Regions from separate parts of the Bradyrhizobium sp. SZCCHNR1043 genome, predicted to be linked through region 1. Evidence: predicted binding sites of a transcription regulator. Region 1 holds the regulator's gene; each other region holds the start of a gene.
The links. The regulator PhoB, encoded in region 1, activates phosphate uptake and scavenging genes when phosphate is short. The targets are predictions, from matches to a motif close to TGTCATNNANCTGTCAT.

Region 1 (5,457 bases):
AGCGACGGGCTGCACCAGTCGAGCCTGATCCTGCTCGGCCTGCTGCTGTTCGTGCTCACCTTCTTCGTGCTGGCGAGCGCGCGGCTGATGCTCATGCGGCTCGAAGCCAAGGCGGGAAAATAAGCCATGTCCAGCGCTGATACGCTTACACTCGATGCGCCGGTCAATCCGATCTATGCGCGCCGGCGCCGCAGGGACATCGTGATCCGCGGCCTCTGCGTCGCCGCCGCGATGTTCGGCGTCACCTGGCTGGCGCTGATCCTGTTCACGCTGTTCTATAACGGACTCGCCGGCCTCAGCCTGCAGGTTTTTGCCGCCGACACGCCGCCACCCGGCTCCAGCGAAGGCGGCCTGCGCAACGCCATCGTCGGCTCCTTGATCATGACGATCATCGGCGTCGGCATCGGCGCGCCGCTCGGCCTGTTCGCCGGCACCTATCTCGCCGAATACGGCCGCAACGACCGCCTGACCTCGGTGATCCGCTTCATCAACGACATCCTGCTGTCGGCGCCCTCGATCATCATCGGCCTGTTCATCTATGGTGCGGTCGTGGTGCCGATGGGCGGCTTCTCGGCACTCGCGGGTTCCCTTGCATTGGCGGTCATCGTGATCCCGGTGGTGCTGCGCACCACCGAGGACATGCTGCTGCTCGTGCCCAACCCGCTGCGCGAGGCGGCGTCTGCGCTCGGCCTGCCGCGCTCGCTGGTGATCCGCCGCATCGCCTATCGGGCGGCGCGCTCGGGCCTCATCACCGGCGTGCTGCTTGCCACCGCCCGCGTCGCCGGCGAGACCGCGCCTCTGCTGTTCACCGCGCTGTCGAACCAGTTCTGGAGCCTCAACCTTTCCAGGACGATGGCGAACCTGCCCGTCACCATCAACAATTTCGTCCAGAGCCCTTATGCCTACTGGAAGCAACTGGCCTGGAGCGGAGCCCTTCTCATCACTCTGGCCGTGCTCGCCCTGAACATCGGTGCACGCATTCTTGGCGCCGAGAGGAACACCAAATGACCGAACTGTCCGTCTCCGTCAGTCAGCCCAATCACGCTCTTCACGGCAAGGCGCTTCCGGATGCGCCGGCCAAGGTGACCGCGCGCAACCTCAACTTCTACTACGGCGACCATCACGCGCTGAAGAACATCAACCTGTCGCTGGGCACCAACCGCGTCACCGCGTTCATCGGCCCGTCCGGCTGCGGCAAGTCCACGCTGCTGCGCATCTTCAACCGGATGTACGATCTCTATCCGGGCCAGCGGGCGACCGGGCAGCTGATGCTCGACAACACCAACATCCTCGATCCCAAGCTCGATCTGAATCTGCTGCGCGCCCGGGTCGGCATGGTGTTCCAGAAGCCGACGCCGTTCCCGATGACGATCTACGAAAACATCGCCTTCGGCATCCGCCTCTATGAGAAGATCTCGAAGTCGGAGATGGACGACCGGGTCGAGAAGGCGCTGCGCGGCGGCGCGTTGTGGAACGAGGTCAAGGACAAGCTCAACGCCTCGGGCCTGTCGCTGTCCGGCGGCCAGCAGCAGCGGCTGTGCATCGCGCGCACCGTGGCGGTCCGGCCGGAGGTGATCTTGTTCGACGAGCCGTGCTCGGCGCTCGATCCGATCTCGACCGCCAAGGTCGAGGAGCTGATCCAGGAGCTGGCCGAAAACTATACGATCGCCATCGTGACGCATAACATGCAGCAGGCGGCGCGCGTCTCCGACAAGACCGCCTTCATGTATCTCGGCGAGCTGATCGAGTTCGACGACACCAGCAAGATCTTCACTTCGCCGAGTGATCGGCGGACCCAGGATTACATCACCGGCCGGTTCGGCTGACGCCGACGACATTGCCTTCAGGAGATCATCATGGCCAGTGAACATACCGCCAAGGCGTTCGACAGCGATCTGCAGGACCTGACCCGTCTGGTATCGGAGATGGGCGGCCTCGCGGAGCGGCTGATCGTCGATTCCGTCGATGCGCTGGTGCGGCGCGACATCGCGCTCGGCCAGAAGGTGGTCGCCACCGACGCCGAGGTCGACAAGCTGCAGCGCATCATCGAGGAGCGCGCCGTGCTCACGATCGCCCGTCGCCAGCCGATGGCGGTCGACCTGCGCGAGATCGTCGGCGCGATGCGCGTGGCGACCGATCTGGAGCGCATCGGCGACCTCGCCAAGAACATCGGCAAGCGCGTCGCGGCGCTGGAGAGCGACTTCCATCCGCTGAAGCTGATCCGCGGCCTCGAGCACATGACCGATCTGGTGCAGTCGCAGGTCAAGACGGTGCTGGACGCCTATGCCGCGCATGACCTGCCGGCGGCGATGACGGTGTGGAAGGGCGACGAGGAAGTCGACGCCATCTGCACCTCGCTGTTCCGCGAGCTCCTGACCTACATGATGGAGGATCCGCGCAACATCTCGTTCTGCATCCACCTGATGTTCTGCGCCAAGAACATCGAGCGCATCGGCGATCACGCGACCAACATCGCCGAGACTGTATTCTATATGATCGAAGGCCAGCAGATCATGGACAAGCGCCCGAAGGGCGACATGACGAGCTTCGCGACGACGATTCCCGGTAACTAAGAGAGACGGTTCAGACATGGGCGCCCGAATTCTGGTGGTGGAGGACGAGGAGGCGCTGACGACGCTGCTGCGCTACAACCTCGAGGCCGAAGGCTACGAGGTCGAGACCGTGGCGCGCGGCGACGAGGCCGACACGCGGCTGAAGGAGCGCGTTCCGGATCTCGTCGTGCTCGACTGGATGCTGCCGGGCCTCTCCGGCATCGAGCTGTGCCGCCGCCTGCGCGCGCGGACCGAGACCCGGCAATTGCCGATCATCATGCTGACGGCGCGCGGCGAGGAGAGCGAGCGCGTGCGCGGACTCGCCACCGGCGCCGACGACTACATCGTCAAGCCGTTCTCGGTGCCGGAGCTCCTGGCGCGCGTGAAAGGCCTGCTGCGGCGGGCGAGCCCGGAGCGGCTGGCGACCGTGCTGTCCTATGGCGACATCGAGCTCGACCGCGAGAAACGCCGCGTGGCGCGCTCGGGGCGGCCGATCGATCTCGGCCCGACCGAATACCGCCTGCTCGAATTCTTCCTCGAGCACCCCGGCCGCGTGTTCAGCCGCGAACAGCTGCTCGACAGCGTTTGGGGCCGCGACATCTACATCGACGAGCGCACCGTCGACGTCCATATCGGCCGCCTGCGCAAGCTGCTCAATCCCGGCCGCGAGCAGGACCCGATCCGCACCGTGCGCGGCGCCGGTTATGCGCTCGATGATCGCTTCGCCAAGAGCGAGCAGGTGTAAGGGCGATGGGCGTGAGGATGAAGAAGGTGTGAGGCGCGAGCGGGCCCGATTGAGGAGATCGCGGTCCGCTTTCCGCCACGCCGCCGCCGTCTTGATCGTGTCTGCTTCGTGGCCCGTCACGATGTTTCGGTCCCAGCGGACGCCCTTGATCAAGACCATCATCATATCTCTTGTCATGCTGCTCGGCAGCTTGGCGGGCGCCCCGGCCGCCGAGCTCGAGGACGCGGTCGCGGCGGCAGGCAACGGGCAGCATGCGGCGGCGATGCGACGGCTGCTGCCGCTGGCCGCCAAGGGCGATGCGCGGGCGCAGTTCGACGTCGGCTTCATGCAGGCGTTCGGCTGGGGCGTGCCGCGTAATCCGAGCGAGGCGCTGGCCTGGTACCGCAAGGCCGCCGATCAGGGGCTCGCCGTCGCGCAACATTATCTCGGCATCGCCTACGTCAATGGCGAGGGTGTTGCCTCCAACTACGGCGAAGCCAGTCGCTGGTTCAGCCGCGCCGCGGCGCAGGGCTTCGCCCAGTCGCAATACATGCTCGGCCTGATGCTGCTCGACGGCCGCGGTGTGAAACAGGACGTCGTGCAGGGCTATGCCTGGCTGGTGATGGCGGGCCGTAGTGGCGTGCGATCGGCCGGCCGCGACGTGCAGCGGGTCAGGTTGACCGAGCCGCAGCGCGTCCAGGCCCAGAGCGCCATTGCGTCCTGGCAGCCGAAACCGGAATCGGCGGATGCGGGCATTGCCACTCCGCGTCCGGAGCAATTGCTCGGGCTCGATCGCCACATCGGCGAGGTCGTCGATCCCACCTCCTGGCCGGCGTCGTCGATCGGCGTCGTCACCGTCGCGCAATACTCGAGCGGCGGCTGGTGCACCGGCACCCTGGTGGCGCCGCGCGTCGTGCTCACCGCCGCGCATTGCGTCTTCAACGGCGTGGCGCAGGTCAGCCCCGGCAATGTCCGCTTCCTGGCCGGCATGAACCGTGGCACGCCGGCGGCATCGTCGGTCGCCGACAAGCTGATCGTGGCGCCCGATTTCGTCCCGACCCGGCACGACAGATGGTCGCTCGACCGCTCGCCCGCCGATTGGGCGCTGATCGTGCTGAAGGATGCGCTGCCGTCGAAGCCGGTGGCGGTCAAGGCGCTGACCCGCGAGGAGCTCGCGGCTGCGACCACGGCCGGAACCATCTCCGAGATCGGCTATGGCCAGGAGCGGCGCTATTCGCCGACCGGCCAGCGCAATTGCAGCGCCGGCATGACCGGGGATGCCCGGCTGTTGACAGTGCATTGCCTGGCCAATTTCGGCTATTCGGGCTCGCCGATCCTGGCCGAGGTCGGCGGGGAGCCGGCCGTGGTCGGCATCTTCTCGGCGTTCCACGAGGAGACCCGGCTGATGTTCGCCGCCCCCGCGAGCCAGTTCGAGGCGGTCGTGCGCCGCGAGATCGCGGCGCAGAGTGCCTCGGCGCGGTGAGGGAAGGAGCGAGAGAGACGAGGTCCCGCCGCTGGTCATGATCTGTGCGTGACTGGATAGCGGGTTGCCAAGCGAGAGGGCGGTCCGGGAAGCGCCACCCAGGTTTTCCTGCAGCTTTCGCCTGCAGCGGGGCCTTTACCGAACTGGCCTAGCTCTTGCTATAGTCCGAGTATGACGATTGTTCCAATTGATCATCCTCGGGCCGCGCGGCTGCTGTGGTGGCGGTCGCAGCCCGGCCGCAACGTTGCGCTCGTCGGCGGGCTGGTCGCGGCCAACGCGCTCGCCTGGGCCTGGGCATTCGCGCTCTACGCCGACCGGCCCGCCATCGTCGGCACCGCGATGCTGGCCTGGCTGCTCGGGCTGCGCCATGCGGTCGATGCGGATCACATCGCGGCCATCGACAACGTCGTGCGGAAGCTGGTGCAGGACGGTAACCCTCCGCGCGCCGCCGGCCTCTATTTTGCGCTCGGCCATTCCAGCGTCGTCGTCATCGCCACCATCGTCGTGAGCCTCATCGCCGGCGCCGACCTCCTGGATGAAGAGAGTGCGATCAGGGCGATCGGCGGCGTCATCGGCACGTCGGTATCGGCCGGCTTCCTGCTGCTTATCGCGTTGGCGAACCTCATTCTGTTCGTGAACCTCTGGCGCCGCGCCGCACAGCCGCAGTCCGAGATGGAAACAGCCGGAAACAGCGGACG
Region 2 (5,457 bases), on a different contig from region 1:
GGCTTCCTCGGGGACGGCATCAACGATGCGCCGGCGCTGAAGGCCGCCGACATCGGCCTGTCCGTCGAAGGCGCCACCGGCGTCGCCCAATCGGCCGCCGACATCATCCTGCTCGCCTCTGATCTCGACGTCGTCGCCAACGGCGTCGAAGAAGGCCGACGCACCTTCGCCAACATCCTGAAGTATGTCCGAATGGGCGCGAGCTCGAATGTCGGCAACATGCTGTCGATGGCCGCCGCATCGATGGTGCTTCCGTTCCTGCCGATGCTGCCGACGCAGATCCTGCTCAACAATCTGCTCTACGATCTCTCCGAGCTCGGCATTCCGTTCGACCGCGTGAGCCGGCAGGCGACCGCGCGGCCGCAGCGCTGGGACATGAAGCGGCTCATGCGCTTTGCCGCGATCATGGGGCCCCTGTCGTCCCTGTTCGACTTTCTCACCTTCGGCGCGCTGCTGTATTTGTTCCATGCGACGCCCGATGAGTTTCGCACTGCATGGTTCCTCGAATCGATGGCAACCCAGATTCTCGTCATCTTCATCATCCGGACCAATGGGCGGCCATGGAGCAACCGGGCGGATCCGATGCTGACGGCGTCGTCGCTCACCGCGCTCGCCGTCGCACTGGTCGTACCCTTCACGCCGGCCGGCGCATGGTTCGGCTTCGTTGCACCGCCCCTCGCCGTCTTGGCTGCCATCGCCGCCCTCGTCGTCGCCTATCTGGTCAGTGCGGAGGGCCTCAAATCTTTCGCGGTGCGATCCGGACCGCGGAGACCGCACCGGGGACACGCTCGTGCGCGATCTTGACGACGACCATCGCTGCATGGTCGCGATGCATCTGCCCTCTTGATAGGCAGCTGCAATTGGTGTCTGTCGAAAGCGCCGGGAGGAACGGCGGCCGGACATCCCGGCCGCGCGCCGCGGCGCATCGAACCGGGCCAACACCGCCGCATGTCCGCCGCCGATCCCACCGCGTCCGCCGCGCCCGCGCGCGCCTGGATCGCCAACCAGCCCTATGTGCTGCTCAGCATCACGGCGCTGTGCTGGGCCGGCAACTCGATCGTCGGGCGGCTTGCCGCCGGCCACATCCCGCCGGTGACATTGTCGTTCCTGCGCTGGTCGCTCGCCTTCCTGCTGATCCTGCCGCTCGCCTGGAAACAGCTGCGCCAGGACTGGCCCGCGATCCGGTCGCGGCTCGGCATCATGATCGCGTTGTCCGTGACGGGCATCGGCGCCTTCAACACGCTGCAATATTGGTCGCTCGAATATACGCAGGCACTCAACACCCTGCTGCTGCAGTCGGCTGGTCCGCTGATCGTGGCAATTTGGTCGATGCTGCTGTTGCGCGTGCACCTGACCCTGGCGCAGGCCATCGGCATCGTGCTGTCGCTCGTGGGCGTGCTGCTCATCCTGACGCGAGGTCACCCCACCGCGCTGGCCGACATCAGCTTCAACAGAGGGGATCTGATCTTCCTGCTCGCGATGGCGGTGTTCGGCTTCTACTCGGTGCTGACGATCAAGCGGCCGCGGATCCACGGCTTGTCGATGGTCGCCTTCACCTTCGGTTGCGGCGCAGCCAGCCTCATTCCGCTGCTGATCTGGGAACTCAACGCGCGACCGGTCATGGCGCTCGACGCGCAGAACCTGTTGTCGCTGCTCTACGTCGCGATCTTTCCTTCGACGATCGCCTATCTCTGCTTCAATCGCGGCGTGCTCCTGATCGGCGCCAATCGCGCCGCGCCGTTCTTTCACGTGGTCCCGGTGTTCGGCTCGATCATGGCCTTCGTGTTCCTCGGCGAGCAGCCGGAGGTCTTCCACGTGATCGGCTTCGCGCTGGTGCTCGTCGGCGTGTTCGTGGCGTCGCGCAAGCAGGCGACCTGATATCCACGTCCTGCGCGCGCCCCGCGGCCCTTTGCTGTCCGATGCATGGCACCAATCCGCTGCGCCGGCTTGCGAGGGGATACGATTCAGCCCAGATTGCCTCGTCTCTCCAAGCACGCTTGGCTGCCTTTGCCTGCCCAACACCGTCATCCGCTCTCCTGGCTGAACAACCAGCCCTATCTGCTGCTCACGCTGGCCTCGCTGTTCTGGGCCGGCAACATCGTGCTCGCGCGCTATGTGGCCGGTCATGTCCCGCCGCTGACCTTGTCCTGCATCCGCTGGGTCGGAACGTTCCTGATGCTGTGGCCTTTCGCGCGCGCGCATCTCGCCCGCGACTGGCGAACATTGCGCGCGCATTGGCCGCTGATCCTGCTGTTGTCGCTGACGGGCTTTGCCATCAACAACGCGCTGTCCTATTGGGCGATGCAATATACCCAGGCGCTGAACGGTCTCCTGATCCAATCCTCGACGCCGCTGTTCGTCGCGCTGTGGTCGCTGGCCTTGTTCGGTGTGCGCCTGACCATGGCCCAATTCGCCGGCATTGCGATGTCGCTGATCGGCGTGCTGGTGATCCTGATGCGCGGCGATCTCGGTGCGCTCGCCGGCATCCAGTTCAACCGCGGTGACCTGATGTTTGCGGGCGCGCTGATGGTATTCGGGCTCTACTCGGCCGCCATGACGCGACGGCCGGCGGTGCACCAGCTGTCGCTGATCTCAGCCTGCACGGCGGCCGGCGCCGTGCTGCTGCTGCCGTTCGCGGCTTGGGAATACGCGTCGGGCTTCGTGCTCAAGCCCGATCTGCTGTCGGTCCTGACGCTCGGTTACGTGGTCGTGTTTGCGTCGACACTGGCCTACCTGTTCTTCAATCGCGGCATCAGCCTGATCGGACCGAACCGCGCCGCGCCGTTCCTCCATCTGGTGCCATTGTTCGGCTCGGTGCTCGCGATCCTGCTCCTCGGCGAGGAGCTCAGGCTGTTCCACCTTGCGGGCTACGCGCTGGTCATTGCCGGCGTGATCATCGCGTCGCGGGTCCCGATCCGGCCTCCCGGCACGGGTGACCGGCTCAAGGTGTGAGCGTGCGGCAAGACGCCTCATGAAGACCGGGGAGCATCATCCGGCTGTCATCGAAATGTCAGCGCCGCGTCAGGCCTCCTGTCCAGAACGATGCGTGGATCAAGCTCCCAGGAGGCCCTCCCATGCATCGATATCTGCTGACCACCGTTGCCGCGTTCGTTCTGAGCGCCGGCACAGCGTTCGCCCAGGGCGAAGGCGAATTCCCGGCGACGCTCTCCGGCCATGCCGTGATGCCGGCCGAGTCCTTCGTCGAGGCGCCGGCCGATGCCCCGAACGATCTCAAGACGTCCGGCAAATACACCACCGGCAAGCGCATCGACGCGATCGGCAGCGTGATGGGCAAGTCCTATGAGCGTCCGACCGGGGTGTCGCTCCCGTTCAAGGGACAACCTCTCCAGGGCCACTCCGGCATCAAGAAGATGGCCGACGGCACGTTCTGGGTCCTCACCGACAACGGCATGGGCTCGCGCTACAACTCGCCCGACTCGATGCTCTATCTGAACCACCACAAGATCGACTGGACCAGCGGCAAGGTCGAGCGGCTCGAGACGATCTTCCTGCATGATCCCGACAGGAAGGTTCCCTTCCGCATCGTCCATGAGGACACCGCCAAGCGCTATTTGACCGGTGCTGATTTCGATACCGAGGGCTTCCAGATCATCGGCGACAATCTCTGGATCGGCGACGAGTTCGGTCCCTACGTCATCAAGGCGGACAGGACCGGCAAGGTGCTGGCCGTGTTCGACACGGTCGCCGACGCCAAGCCGGTGCGCTCGCCCGACCATTGGGCGGTGCAATCGCCGGGCGCGCCAGGCGCGACCTATGCGAACGTCAACCTGCGGCGCTCGAAGGGCTACGAAGGCTTCGCGTCCTCGGTCGACGGCAAGTTCATCTACGGCCTGCTCGAAGGCCCGCTGTGGGACGCCGAGAAGAAGGATTGGGAGAAGGTCGACGGCAAGGAAGCCTCGCGCATCCTCGAATTCGACGTCGCGGCGGAGCGGTTCACCGGCCGGTATTGGCAGTACGTGTTCGAGCAGAACGGCAACGCGATCGGCGACTTCAACATGATCGATCCGACCCAGGGTCTGATCATCGAGCGCGACAATGGCGAGGGCACCAGCGACAAGGCCTGCCCGCAGGGCACGCGCGGCGACAACTGCTTTCCCGATCTCGCCAAGTTCAAGCGCGTCTACAAGATCGAACTGTCCGACGCCAACGTCGGCAAGCCGCTCCGCAAGATCGCCTCTATCGACCTGATGAAGATCAAGGATCCGGACAACAAGGCGCGCAAGCCGCTCAACGACGGCGTGCTCGCCTTCCCGTTCTTCACGATCGAGAATGTCGACCGCGTCGACGACACCCACATCATCGTCGGCAACGACAACAACCTGCCGTTCTCGTCCAGCCGGGATCCCAACAAGGCCGACGACAACGAGTTCGTGCTGCTGGAGGTCGGCGACTTCCTCAAAGCCAAGTGACGGCTGGCACGCCTACGACTTGACGGCCGCCGTTGATCCGAGAGCCCCGGATCAACGGCGCGCCCTGGCCTGATCAGGCCGTTCGCACCTTCGCCATGAAGCCATCGACGGCCTGCTGCAGCAGGCCCGACTGGCTGTCGAGCTCGCGCGCGCTCGACAGCACTTCGGAGGCAGCCATGCCGGTCGCTTCCGCCGCCTTGGTGACGCCGCCGATATGGGCGCTGATCTCGTTGGAGCCTGCGGCGACGGACTGGATGTTGCGGGCGATCTCGCGCGTCGCGTCGCCCTGCTGCGCGATCGAGGTCGAGATCGAATTGGTGATCTCGCTCATCTGCGCGATGGTCTGGGTGATGCCGCTGATGGCGGTGACCGCATCCTGGGTCGAGGTCTGCATCGCCGCGACCTGTGCCGAAATCTCCTCGGTCGCCTTCGCCGTCTGGTTGGCGAGCGCCTTCACCTCCGAGGCGACGACGGCAAAGCCCTTGCCGGACTCGCCGGCGCGCGCGGCTTCGATGGTGGCGTTCAGCGCCAGCAGGTTGGTCTGCGCCGCGATCGAATGGATCAGCTTGACGACCTCGCCGATCTTCTCGGCGCCGGTCGACAGGACCTGAACGGTCGCATTGGTGCGCTCCGCGTCGCCCACGGCTTTGCTCGCAATCTCGCTGGAGCGGGCGACCTGGCGCGAAATCTCATTGACCGAGCTCGACAGCTCTTCGGCCGCGGCCGCGACCGTGCCGACATTGTCATTGGCGCTCTGGGTGGCGGCGCTGACGGTCGAGGCGCGCGAGCTGGCATCGCTCGCGGTCGAGGTCATCGATTGCGCGGTGTGCTGCATGCCCTCGGCCGCCGACGCCACCGAGCGGACGATGCCGTTGACGCTGCGCTCGAAGTCGGCGGCGAGGTTCTGCATGGCCGCGGTCCGCTCGGCGGCCGCGCGCTGCTGGGTGGCGGCCTCGGCCTGCTCTAGCTCGCGCATCCGCAGCGCGTTGTCCTTGAAGATCTGGACGGTGGCGGCCATCCCGCCGAT
Region 3 (5,457 bases), on a different contig from region 1:
GCGGCGAGTGCCTTCGCATGTGGTACGTCTACATCATCCGCAGCCTCGCCTTCCCCGAGCAGGAATATGTCGGCGCGACAGCGGACATCAGACAGCGCCTGAAGGATCACAACGCTGGCCGGTCAGTTCACACGTCCAAGTTCATGCCGTGGATGCTGGTCTGGTATTGCGCCTTTCCGGACAAGCATCGCGCGTTGGCGTTCGAGACCTACCTGAAATCGCATTCTGGGCGGGCATTCTCAAAGAAGCGCCTGCTCGGTCCAGTCTGACCGCTCCTCACCCCTCCACCGCCGCATTCAAATGCTCCCGCAGGCGCACCAGCTTGCCGTGCAGGTCGGCCAGTTCCGCGAGCGAGCAGCCCGTCGCATCCAGGATCGCGGGCGGCACGATCGACCTTGCCTTGTCGCGTAGTCCCGCGCCCTGGGCGGTGAGGGTGACGATCACCTGACGCTCGTCCTCGGCCGATCGTGTCCGCCTGATGAAATGCAGCGCCTCCATCCGCTTCAGCAGCGGCGTCAGCGTGCCGGAATCCAGGAATAGCCGCTCGCCGATCTCCTTCACCGACAGGCCGTCGCGCTCCCACAGCACCAGCATCACCAGATATTGCGGATAGGTGAGGCCGAGACGGTCGAGCAAAGGCTTGTAGACCCGGTTGAAGGCATGGGCGGTCGAATAGACTGCGAAGCAGAGCTGGTTGCCGAGCTGGAGCGGCAGGTCTGCCGCGGACTTCTTTCGCATCGAGGTCACCACAGGTCGATCCTATCGGCATCTTGAGCCCGCACGCCTCGGGTCGACAACGGGCCCGGCGCCCCGATCACGAATTTTCTACCGAACAATTATATTGTTCACAATTCAATTGTGTGCAATATGACGCCACTGAATTCGTCCATCCAACCGGGAGACACCCCATGTCCGTGAACGTGCTCTACAAGACCAGCGCCAAGGCGACCGGCGGCCGCGACGGCGAAGCCGCGACCCTCGACGGCTCGCTCAAGGTCAAGCTCTCCACCCCGAAGGAGCTCGGCGGCGGCGGTGGCGCCGGCAACAATCCGGAGCAGTTGTTCGCGGCCGGCTATGCGGCCTGCTTCATCGGCGCGATGAAGTTTGTCGGCTCGCAGGGCGGCCCGAAGGTTCCCGCCGACACGTCGGTGACCTCGACCGTCGGCATCGGCCCGCGTTCAGAAGGCGGCTTCGGCATCACCGTCGAGCTCGCGGTGTCGCTGCCCGGCCTCGCCAAGGCCGACGCCGAGGCTCTGGTCGCCAAGGCGCACGAGGTGTGCCCCTATTCCAACGCCACGCGCGGAAATGTCGATGTCAAGCTGACCGTCGTCTGAGGCTGAATTCCGCCCTGCGGCAGCGTTTTCCCGCGTCCGCCGCAGGGCAGGCCTCGCGTTTTCGCGACGGCGCCATTCGGCGAGCCGCGTTTGCACCAGCGCCGTAGCAATGCTTAATGGCCGCGAGCTGAAACCAACCTCGCGACATCCGATGACACCCCAATTTGCTCCCGGCGCCATGGCCGGACTGCGCGTGATCGATCTGACGCGCGTGCTCGGCGGGCCCTACTGCACACAGATCCTGGCCGATCACGGCGCCGACGTGATCAAGGTCGAACCGCCGGCCGGCGACGAGGTCCGCGACTGGGGCCCTCCCTTCCACGACGAAGACGCTGCCTATTTCGTCGGGATCAACCGCAACAAGCGTTCGATCGGCCTCGATCTCGCTTCCGAGGGTGGCCGCGTCGTGCTGATGCGGATGCTCGAGACCGCCGACGTGCTGATCGAGAACTTCAAGCCCGGCACCTTGGAGAAGTGGGGCATCGGCAGCGACACGCTGCGCGAGACATTCCCGAAGCTGGTGCACTGCCGCATCTGCGGCTTCGGCGCCGACGGTCCGCGCGGCGGCAATCCCGGCTATGACGCGATCATCCAGGCGATGACCGGCATGATCGCCGCGACCGGCTCCTCGCAGAGCGGACCGATGCGGATCGGCGTGCCGCTGGTCGACATCACCACCGGACTCTATGCCGCGATCGGCATCCTGATGGCGCTGTCGGAACGGCAGCGCTCTGGGCTCGGCCAGTTCCTCGAGGTCACGCTGTATGAGACCGGCCTCGCGATCATGCATCCGCATACCGCAAACTACTTCATGCACGGCAAGCCGCCGTCGCTGACCGGCAACGAGCATCCGAACCTCGTTCCCTACGCGATCTTCCCAACCAAGACGGACGATATCTTCATCGGCGTCGGCAATGACGGCACCTTCCGCAAGCTCGCCAAGGAAATCGGCCGGCCGGAGCTCGGCACCGATCCGCGCTTCGCCCGCAACAAGGATCGCGTCGCCAATCGCGAGGCGCTGCGCGCCGAGCTCGCCGCCGTCTTCAGCCAATTCGAGGCGGAGCCGCTGTGCGACCGGCTGCTCGCGGCCGGCCTGCCGGCGGGACCCGTGCAGAAGATCGACCAGGCGCTGACCAATCCGCACACGATCTACCGCGGCGATGTCATCGAAAAGGACTGGTACAAGGGCGTCGCGTCGCCGATCCGGCTCGAACGCAGCAAGCCGACCCTGCGCTCCACGCCGCCGAAGTTCAGCCAGCATGCGCAGGAGGTGCTCAGCGAGTTCGGCTACTCGGAGCACGAGATCCAGGCCCTGCTGTCCCAGGGCACGGTGTGCGCCGAACGCAAGCGCTGAAGCGCCATCAGCCTGTCGTCTCCCCACGCTAGCGTCGCCTGGGGCATCGCCCCGGCGCCGCGCCGTCTCGCGCAAGTCGCGGCATTCCGCCGCGAAGCCGCGACGAACGCGCTTTCCGCTGACGATCCAACCGGTTATACATTCACAAAACTGTCATCTCGCGCTGCTACGGCCGCGACGCCGATGACGTTCCATGGGAGGTATTTTTTAATGTCACTTCGACAATTCTGGACCGCCGCCGCCGCGGCAGCCACGCTGGTCCTTGGCGCCGCCGCACCCGCGCATGCGGTGACGGAGATTCAGTGGTGGCACGCGATGACCGGCGCCAACAACGACGTCATCGTCAAGCTCGCCAACGATTTCAACACCTCGCAGACCGACTATAAGGTCGTTCCGACCTACAAGGGCAACTACGCCGATACGATGAATGCCGGCATTGCCGCCTTCCGCGCCGGCAATGCGCCGCATATCATGCAGGTGTTCGAGGTCGGCACCGCCACGATGATGGCCGCCACCGGCGCCGTGAAGCCGGTCTACAAGCTGATGCAGGACGCCAGCGAGAAGTTCGATCCCAAGAGCTACCTGCCGGCCATCACCGGCTACTATTCGACCTCGAAGGGCGAAATGCTCTCCTTCCCCTTCAACTCCTCATCCACCGTCATGTGGGTCAATCTCGACGAGCTGAAGAAGGTCAACGCCGAGATCCCGAAGACCTGGCCCGAGCTGTTCGAGACCGCCAAGAAGCTGAAGGCGGCCGGCCATCCGACCTGCGGCTTCTCCGGCTCGTGGGTCACCTGGGTCAATCTCGAGCAGCTCTCCGCCTGGCACAACGTGCCGCTCGCCAGCAAGGCGAACGGTCTCGACGGCTTCGATACCGTCCTTGAATTCAACGGTCCGCTGCAGGTGAAGCATCTCGAAAACCTGGTCGAGCTGCAGAAGGACAAGACCTACGACTATGCCGGCCGCACCAACACCGGCGAGGGCCGCTTCACCTCGGGCGAATGCCCGATCTACCTGACCTCGTCGGCGTTCTTCGGCAACGTCAAGGCGCAGGCCAAGTTCGCCTTCACCGCTGCGCCGATGCCCTATTATCCCGACGCCAAGGGCGCACCGCAGAACTCGATCATCGGCGGCGCCTCGCTCTGGGTGATGGGCGGCAAGAGCGCGGACGAATACAAGGGCGTGGCGAAGTTCCTGACCTTCCTCTCGGACACCGATCGTCAGGTCTATATCCACAAGGCCTCGGGCTATCTGCCGATCACCAAGGCGGCCTACGCGAAGGCCAAGGCCGAGGGCTTCTACAAGGATCAGCCCTACCTGGAGACGCCGCTGCTCGAATTGACCAACAAGGAGCCGACGGAGAATTCCCGCGGCCTGCGTCTTGGCAACATGGTGCAACTGCGTGACGTCTGGTCGGAGGAGATCGAGCAGGCTCTGGCCGGCAAGAAGACCGCCAAGCAGGCGCTGGACGCCGCGGTCGAGCGCGGCAACCAAATGCTGCGCCAGTTCGAAAAGACGGCCGTGAAGTGAGGCCAAGAGCCGGCAGGCCACCCGCGGCCTGCCGGCTCGCCGACCGACCATGCAGAAGAACGCCATCTTCCAATCAAAACTGCTGCCGTTCGTGCTGGTCGCTCCCCAGCTCGCGATCGTGCTGATTTTCTTCTATTGGCCCGCGATCCAGGCCGTTATCCAGTCGTTCCTGCTGCAGGACGCGTTCGGCCTGTCCACGAGCTTCGTCTGGTTCGAGAACTACGCCGACCTGCTCAGTCAGCCGGACTATTTTCAAGCCATTCTCCGCACATTCGGCTTCTCCTTCGCCATCGCACTCTCGTCGCTCTCGGTCGCGCTGCTGCTCGCGGTCATGGCGGACAAGCCGCTGCGCGGCGTCACGCTGTACCGGACGTTGCTGATCTGGCCCTATGCCGTCGCGCCGCCGGTGGTGGGCGTGCTCTGGATCTTCATGCTGCATCCGTCGCTCGGCGTGATCTCGCGCTATCTGCGCGCGATGGGCATCGACTGGAATCCGCTGCTCGACGGCGACCAGGCGGCGCTGCAGATCATCCTCGCGGCCGCCTGGAAGCAGATCTCCTACAACTTCCTGTTCTTCCTCGCCGGGCTGCAGAGCATCCCCCGCAGCGTGCTCGAGGCCGCCGCGATCGACGGCGCGCGGCCGATGCGGCGGTTCTGGACCGTGACCTTCCCGCTGCTGTCGCCGACCATCTTTTTCCTGCTGGTCATCAACATCGTCTACGCCTTCTTCGAGACGTTCGGCATCATCGACACGATGACCCGTGGCGGCCCGGGCAAGTCCACCGAGACGCTGGTCTACAAGGTCTACACGGACGGCCTGCTCGGCGGCAATCTCGGCTCGTCGGCCGCACAATCCGTCGTTCTGATGGTCATCGTCATCGTGCTGACGGCGATCCAGTTCCGCTTCGTCGAGCGCAAGGTGACCTACTGATGGTCGAGCAAGAAGGCATTCGACGCTACGTCGCGCACGCCATCCTGTGGATCGGAATCGCGATCGTGGCGTTCCCGGTGTATCTCGCGTTCGTCGCCTCGACGCAGGACAACGCGGTCATCGCCAACGGGCAGATGTCGCTGCTGCCGGGCGGGCACTTCCTGTCGACCTACTATCAGACCATCTTCGTCGGCACGAGCGGCTCGACCCGCGAGCCGGTGGCGACCATGCTGCTGAACTCGCTGGTCATGGCGCTGCTGATCGCCGTCGGCAAGATCGCGATCTCGATCATCTCGGCCTATGCGGTC
Region 4 (5,457 bases), on a different contig from region 1:
TGCGACCGGTGGCGCCCACCGCGTCCCGCACTCCACGTTCGTGACGACCGCGAACCGCCCCTCTCATGAGCACGGGATGCGCTCATCAAAGCATGATTTCTGGAAAAAAGAAACAGGAAATTTTGTCACGAGGCGGCCGGACGCAGTCATCGACCTGGAATGGCGGGCGAATTTCGACCTTTTGCGGCAGGCCGTTTCGGCGCAATCGACGGACTCCGCTCGCGACCGGGACGCAACGTCGGGCCGACGGGCGACTCGGTGCATCGGCGGTGAGCCGATTGTTGGCCGCGCGCTACTGCCGCACGACTCCCGCCGGCGGCAGCGGCTGGCTCGTGACGTTGGGCTCGGCCGCATCGAGGTTCAGCACCTCTGCTGCGGCCGGAAACGCGGCATCGGCCATGGCGGCGTGGCCCTCGGCGGTCGGATGCACGGCGCCGCCATAGACGGCCGAGAGCACGCCCCAGCTCGCATCGTGGATGTCGGAAGGCTGCATCGCCGCGGGCAGCCCTTGCGGATAGGTCATCGCCGAGAAGTAGCTGTCATTGGCGTCGCGGATCCAGCGCGCGCGCGGCAAATAGGGGCGATATTCGCTGGCGCCGCGGCCGCACAGCAGCGGCTCGTTGGCGGCGCTGACGATGTTCGGATCGAAGCTGGCGCCGTCGGCCGAAAAGCATTCGCGGTCGAACGGCGGATCCTGCGTCGAGCGGGCGCAGAAGCCGTGATCGGCAAACGCGGCCTGATGAGCATCGACGAAGGTCATGCGGTCGGCCTGCGGATCGCGGCACAGAACTCCCGCGGTGCATTGCGCCAGCCCGCGCAGCGACGGCAGGAACTCGTTCTCGACGAAGCCCGCGACCTTGGCGAGCCGCTGCGGATTGGCATTGAACGACGGATGGACCTCGAAGCCGGCCGGGCCGCCCGGGCAGGGCGTGCCGGCACGGCTCAGCGCCGGATTGCCGTAGGAGGTGTAGATGACATGCGAGAGGTCGCCGACCAGCGGCTTCAGCGCCTCGCGCAGCTTGGCAAAGCCCTGCGGCAGGTCGCTCGCCAGCTCGCTGCGCGATTCCTCCACCGAGCCGATCACGCCGGAGCGCTTGAACAGGGTGCGCTCGGTCGGCGTGTCGACGATGACGTCGGCGACGAGGCCGGAGAAGTTGATGTCGTTGGCGCCGATCGACAGCAGAATCAGGTCGAGCTTGCGGTCCGGCTGGCGGCGCTTGGCCGCGGTCAGCGCCTCGCGGAGTTCGCCGAGCTGGCCGTTGACGCCGCCGGCGCAGGTCGCGACCGAGCGGCCGGGCGTGCATTCGCGCGCGCGCTGGCTGCCGAACAGGCCGTCGGCGATGGTGGCGCCGGTGCAGGCGAGCGGCAGGTAGGTGACCGCGACGTGCGGATAGCGCACCGCGAGCGCCAGCGCCGTGCGGGTCTGGTAGCTGTAGAGCGAGCGATGGCAGGCAGCGTTGAGCCAGACCGCGCTGTATTTCTGCCAGTTCTGTAGCGTGTCCGGCGCCTCGCAGGCGCGGCCGCCTTTGAAGCCGGCGCGGCTCGGCCGATAATATTGCGCGGTCGGGCCGCCGAGATAGGAGCGGAAGCAGAAGCCGTCGTCGGCGAGCGCGATCGGGCGGTCCGGATTGCCCTCGCCGGAGGCGATGCTGTCGCCGAGGCCGGCGATCAGGACGTCGCGGACCTGGATTCCGGTCGAGACCTGCCGCGTGCCTTCCGGGCTGGCGACATCGACGGATGCCACGGTCTGGCGGCCGTAGCGGACGCGCAAATTGACCGGCTCGGCGCAGTCGAAGGTCGAGGTCTGCGGCCCGTCGCCGTCGTCGAACGACCAGGCGCAGGTGGCGCCGACCGGCACCGGGCCGGTCAGGCGCACGGTGACCGGATGGTCGATGGGGGTGAGATAGCTTTCCTTGACGTTGTCGCGCGTGCACGGCTCGTTGACGCGGCCGGCGAGGTCGATGCAGAGCCGGTTGACGACGTTGCGGGCCCAGCCGCGGCCGTCGCTCTGCACCCCCAGCGCCTGCTCGGCGGCGAGGATGGAGCGGTCGCGCGTGCTCTCGGTATGCAGCAGGAAGTCGCGCTCCTCGCGGAAGAGACGGAAGCGGTTGCGCACCTCCCAGCTGATCTGCAGCGGCGCTGCGCCGAACTGCGCGGCCGCCTCGGTGGCGGCGAGAGGGGCGAGCAGGCTGGCCAGGACGCAGGCGGCGAGCAGCGGACGAGGGGGAATTCGGGTCATGCGCAAGGATTCACGTCAGCGATGGGGCGGAAATAAGAGGACCGCACGCGAGTTCAACCGGTCGAGGATCGAACCGTCGCATCGTCCGCGAGAGAATTGCTGCTCAGCGCTGGGAGTGGCGCTTGATGCGCTGGGGAACCGCAGCGGGTGCTGCGGCCGCGGCGCGCTTGGCGGCGACCTCGTCCTCGCAGGCGGCGTTCAGCCGGCGCCGCTCCTGCCACGGCTTGACGACGTTCATCCAGAGCTCCCTGATGCCCATGATCGAGATCGCGATGGCGAAGGGGATCACGAAATAGAGCACGCGGAAGACGAGCAGGGTGGCCAAGAGCTGCTCGCGGCCGAACTGCGGCAGCGCCACCAGCATCGCGGCATCGAACACGCCGATGCTGCCAGGCGCATGGCTGGCAAAGCCGAGCAGGGTGGCGAGGATGAACACCACCGACAGCGACAGGAAGTCGATCGGAGGATCGGCGGGGACGAGCAGGTACATCGCCAGCGCGCAGAAGCCGAGGTCGACGACGCCGATCAGGATCTGCACCAGCGTGAGCTGCGCCGAAGGCAGCACCACCTTCCAGCCGTTCTGGCCGAGCTGCCGGCGGTTCTTGCCGGCGGTCAGCCAGCCGAGATAGGCGAAGATCGCGCCGAGGATGCCGATCGCGATCAACTGGTTCATCGCCGGGGGTAACTGGTCCATCGCGGTGGCGGCCGCCGGATGCAGGGTCATGCCGATGCCGAGCACGAACAGGTTGCCGAGCCAGAAGGTCAGGCCCGACAGGAAGCAGATCTTGGCGACGTCGATCGCGGACAGGCCGTAGTCCGAATAGATCCGGAACCGGATCGCGCCCCCGGTGAAGACGGTGGCACCGATGTTGTGGCCGATCGAATAGCTGGTGAAGGCGCTCATCGCTGCGATGCGATAGGGGACGTGTTTCTTGCCAATCGTTCGCAGTGCAAAATAGTCATAGAAGGTCAGCGTGCAGAACGCGCCGATCACACACAAGGCCGCGAGCGCGATGTGACCGAGCGGGATTTCGGTGAGCGCCGTCAGGATGACACCGGCATCGACGCCCTTGAGCGTGCGCACGAGCGTCGTGATCGCGAAGGCGATGATCGCAAGGCTCGCTGCAATCCCCAGCCGCTTCCAGCCGATCCATTTCTTGAAGCCACGCGAGAGCGTGGTCAGCAGGCGCTGCATTCATCCTCCCGGCGGGGCGGTACCAGTTCTTGGAAAAGAGGCGAAACCATTGGTCGATGGAGGCGGGCAATTCGTGACAGCCTGTTCCTTATGCTAAAATGCGCGCCTTGTGCAGTCCTTGACACAGCTCAGCTCCGACCCATGCGGCGCGGGTCTGTCACACTTCAGTCACATGGCTGGCGACCGCCTCAGTTCGGTCCAATTGGTTACGCGCGCGGTTCACGAGCAAACCTGGCCCTCTGCGACCGGTTCCGGCCGGCAGGGCCGGTTGCGCCGGAACAACCGCCGTGGCCGCCGGTTAGCGCCCCGCGGGCACAGCGAACATGGCGACGATCGGTCGGGGAGGGACCTGCCATGTTCCCGAACCAAGAGGACATGAGGCAAATGGGACTGTTCACCAAGGACATCAAGACGATGAACGATTTGTTCGTTCATCAGCTGCAGGACATCTATTACGCCGAGAACCAGCTCGTCAAAGCGCTGCCAAAGATGGCGGACAAGGCGACGGATCGGAAGCTCAAGCAGGGTTTTCTGACCCATCTCGATGAGACGAAGACGCATGTGACGCGTCTCGAGCAGGTGTTCAAGATGCACGGCATCGCGGCCAAGGCGGTCGACTGTCCGGCGATCGACGGCATCATCGAGGAGGCCGAGGAGGTCGCGGGCGAGGTCACCGACAAGGCCGTGCTGGACGCAGCGCTGATCAACGCCGCCCAGGCGGCCGAGCACTACGAGATCACGCGCTACGGCAGCCTGATCGCCTGGGCCAAGCAGCTTGGCCGCAGCGACTGCGCCGCCGTGCTGCAGAAGACGCTCGACGAGGAGAAGGCGACCGACATGAAGCTGACCAAGCTCGCCGAGAGCGGCGTCAACCTGCGCGCCGCAAGCTGATCGCGTCACCAGTCGATGAGACAAAACGCCGCGCGGACATCCCGCGCGGCGTCGTCGCATCCGGATGCCGCGCGTCAGCTCTTACGCAACGCGAAATTGGCGCCGCAGAACGCCATCAGGGCACCGAGGCAGAGCGCGGCGAGGCCGGCCAGCACACCCGAGGCCGACGGCACCGGGCTCGGGCCGGAGATCGCCTGGCCGATGCCGGCCAGCATCAGTACGCCGACCACGACCAGGAAGTTGCGCATCCGCTGCGGGATCTCGCCCGACACCGCGCTGTGCATGATGTTGGCGATGAAATAGCCCGAGGAGAAGCCGACCGTGGCGATCAGCCACCAGGCGATCGCCGATCCCGCCGGCATGAAAGCGCCGCTCTCGGTCTGCCACAGGCCGCCGAGATCGAGCCCGTAGCGGGCGCCGAGCATGTGCACGGCCAGCGCCAGCAGCACGCCGGCGGCCATCGCTCCGGCCAGGATCAGGTGGCGCGGAAAATAGATCGTTTCGCTCATGCTCCGTTTGTAGGATAAGGCGCGCGCCACGCGCAACAGGACCGATCCATTTCCCAGGACATCACCACAGAAGGCCATGACGCGATCCGCTACGCCTACAAGGCGTCGTTGATCGGCGCCGCGCAGCAGTTCGAGCTCACGGGGCAGGGCCTGTCGTGGCGGTTCGCCGGCCGGACCGGCCTGTGGCCGTACGCCGACATCGCCGCGATCCGGCTGTCCTACCGGCCGGTGTCGATGCAGGCGAAGCGTTTTCGTGCCGACATCACCCATCGCGATGGCCGCAGGCTGAGCATCATCTCGACTTCCTGGCAGACGGCGGCGCTGATGGCGCCGCAGAGCGAGGCCTATCGTGCTTTCATCCTCGGCCTGCATGCGCGGCTCGCCTCGAGCGGCAGCAACGCGCGGCTCACGGCCGGCCTCGGCCGCTTCACATATGGCGCCGCGCTCGCCGCGATCGCGCTGTTCGCGGTGGCGATGACGGGGCTTCTGGTGCGTGCGCTCGTCATCGCCGAATGGTCGGGAGCGTTGTTCCTGATCGGCTTCGCCGCGCTGTTCGCCTGGTATGTCGGCGGCTTCATCACCCGCAACAGGCCGCGCAGCTACACGTTCACGGATATTCCCGG

Region 2: QX039_RS20510 (esterase-like activity of phytase family protein) is a predicted target of PhoB. The motif match lies at 2,987-3,003, and genes of this name have one in related genera.
Region 3: ugpB (sn-glycerol-3-phosphate ABC transporter substrate-binding protein UgpB) is a predicted target of PhoB. The motif match lies at 2,829-2,845, and genes of this name have one in related genera.
Region 4: QX039_RS02750 (YbhN family protein) is a predicted target of PhoB. The motif match lies at 3,590-3,606, and genes of this name have one in related genera.

Annotation. Positions count from the first base shown of each region.
Region 1 covers NZ_JAUEYN010000006.1:248,586-254,042, forward strand. Annotated here, with positions in the region: gene pstC (phosphate ABC transporter permease subunit PstC) at 1-123, shown strand, start outside; gene pstA (phosphate ABC transporter permease PstA) at 127-1,008, shown strand; gene pstB (phosphate ABC transporter ATP-binding protein PstB) at 1,005-1,826, shown strand; gene phoU (phosphate signaling complex protein PhoU) at 1,857-2,573, shown strand; gene phoB (phosphate regulon transcriptional regulator PhoB) at 2,590-3,297, shown strand; gene QX039_RS12810 (trypsin-like serine protease) at 3,443-4,759, shown strand; gene QX039_RS12815 (HoxN/HupN/NixA family nickel/cobalt transporter) at 4,931-5,457, shown strand, end outside.
Region 2 covers NZ_JAUEYN010000011.1:172,146-177,602, reverse strand. Annotated here, with positions in the region: gene mgtA (magnesium-translocating P-type ATPase) at 1-804, shown strand, start outside; gene QX039_RS20520 (DMT family transporter) at 949-1,878, shown strand; gene QX039_RS20515 (DMT family transporter) at 2,008-2,952, shown strand; gene QX039_RS20510 (esterase-like activity of phytase family protein) at 3,075-4,430, shown strand; gene QX039_RS20505 (methyl-accepting chemotaxis protein) at 4,504-5,457, opposite strand, start outside.
Region 3 covers NZ_JAUEYN010000027.1:16,260-21,716, reverse strand. Annotated here, with positions in the region: gene QX039_RS32630 (GIY-YIG nuclease family protein) at 18-269, shown strand; gene QX039_RS32625 (MarR family transcriptional regulator) at 277-738, opposite strand; gene QX039_RS32620 (organic hydroperoxide resistance protein) at 909-1,334, shown strand; gene QX039_RS32615 (CaiB/BaiF CoA-transferase family protein) at 1,486-2,688, shown strand; gene ugpB (sn-glycerol-3-phosphate ABC transporter substrate-binding protein UgpB) at 2,899-4,218, shown strand; gene ugpA (sn-glycerol-3-phosphate ABC transporter permease UgpA) at 4,268-5,149, shown strand; gene ugpE (sn-glycerol-3-phosphate ABC transporter permease UgpE) at 5,149-5,457, shown strand, end outside.
Region 4 covers NZ_JAUEYN010000002.1:16,732-22,188, reverse strand. Annotated here, with positions in the region: gene QX039_RS02755 (hypothetical protein) at 293-2,239, opposite strand; gene QX039_RS02750 (YbhN family protein) at 2,343-3,434, opposite strand; gene QX039_RS02745 (ferritin-like domain-containing protein) at 3,819-4,325, shown strand; gene QX039_RS02740 (hypothetical protein) at 4,400-4,834, opposite strand; gene QX039_RS02735 (hypothetical protein) at 4,943-5,457, shown strand, end outside.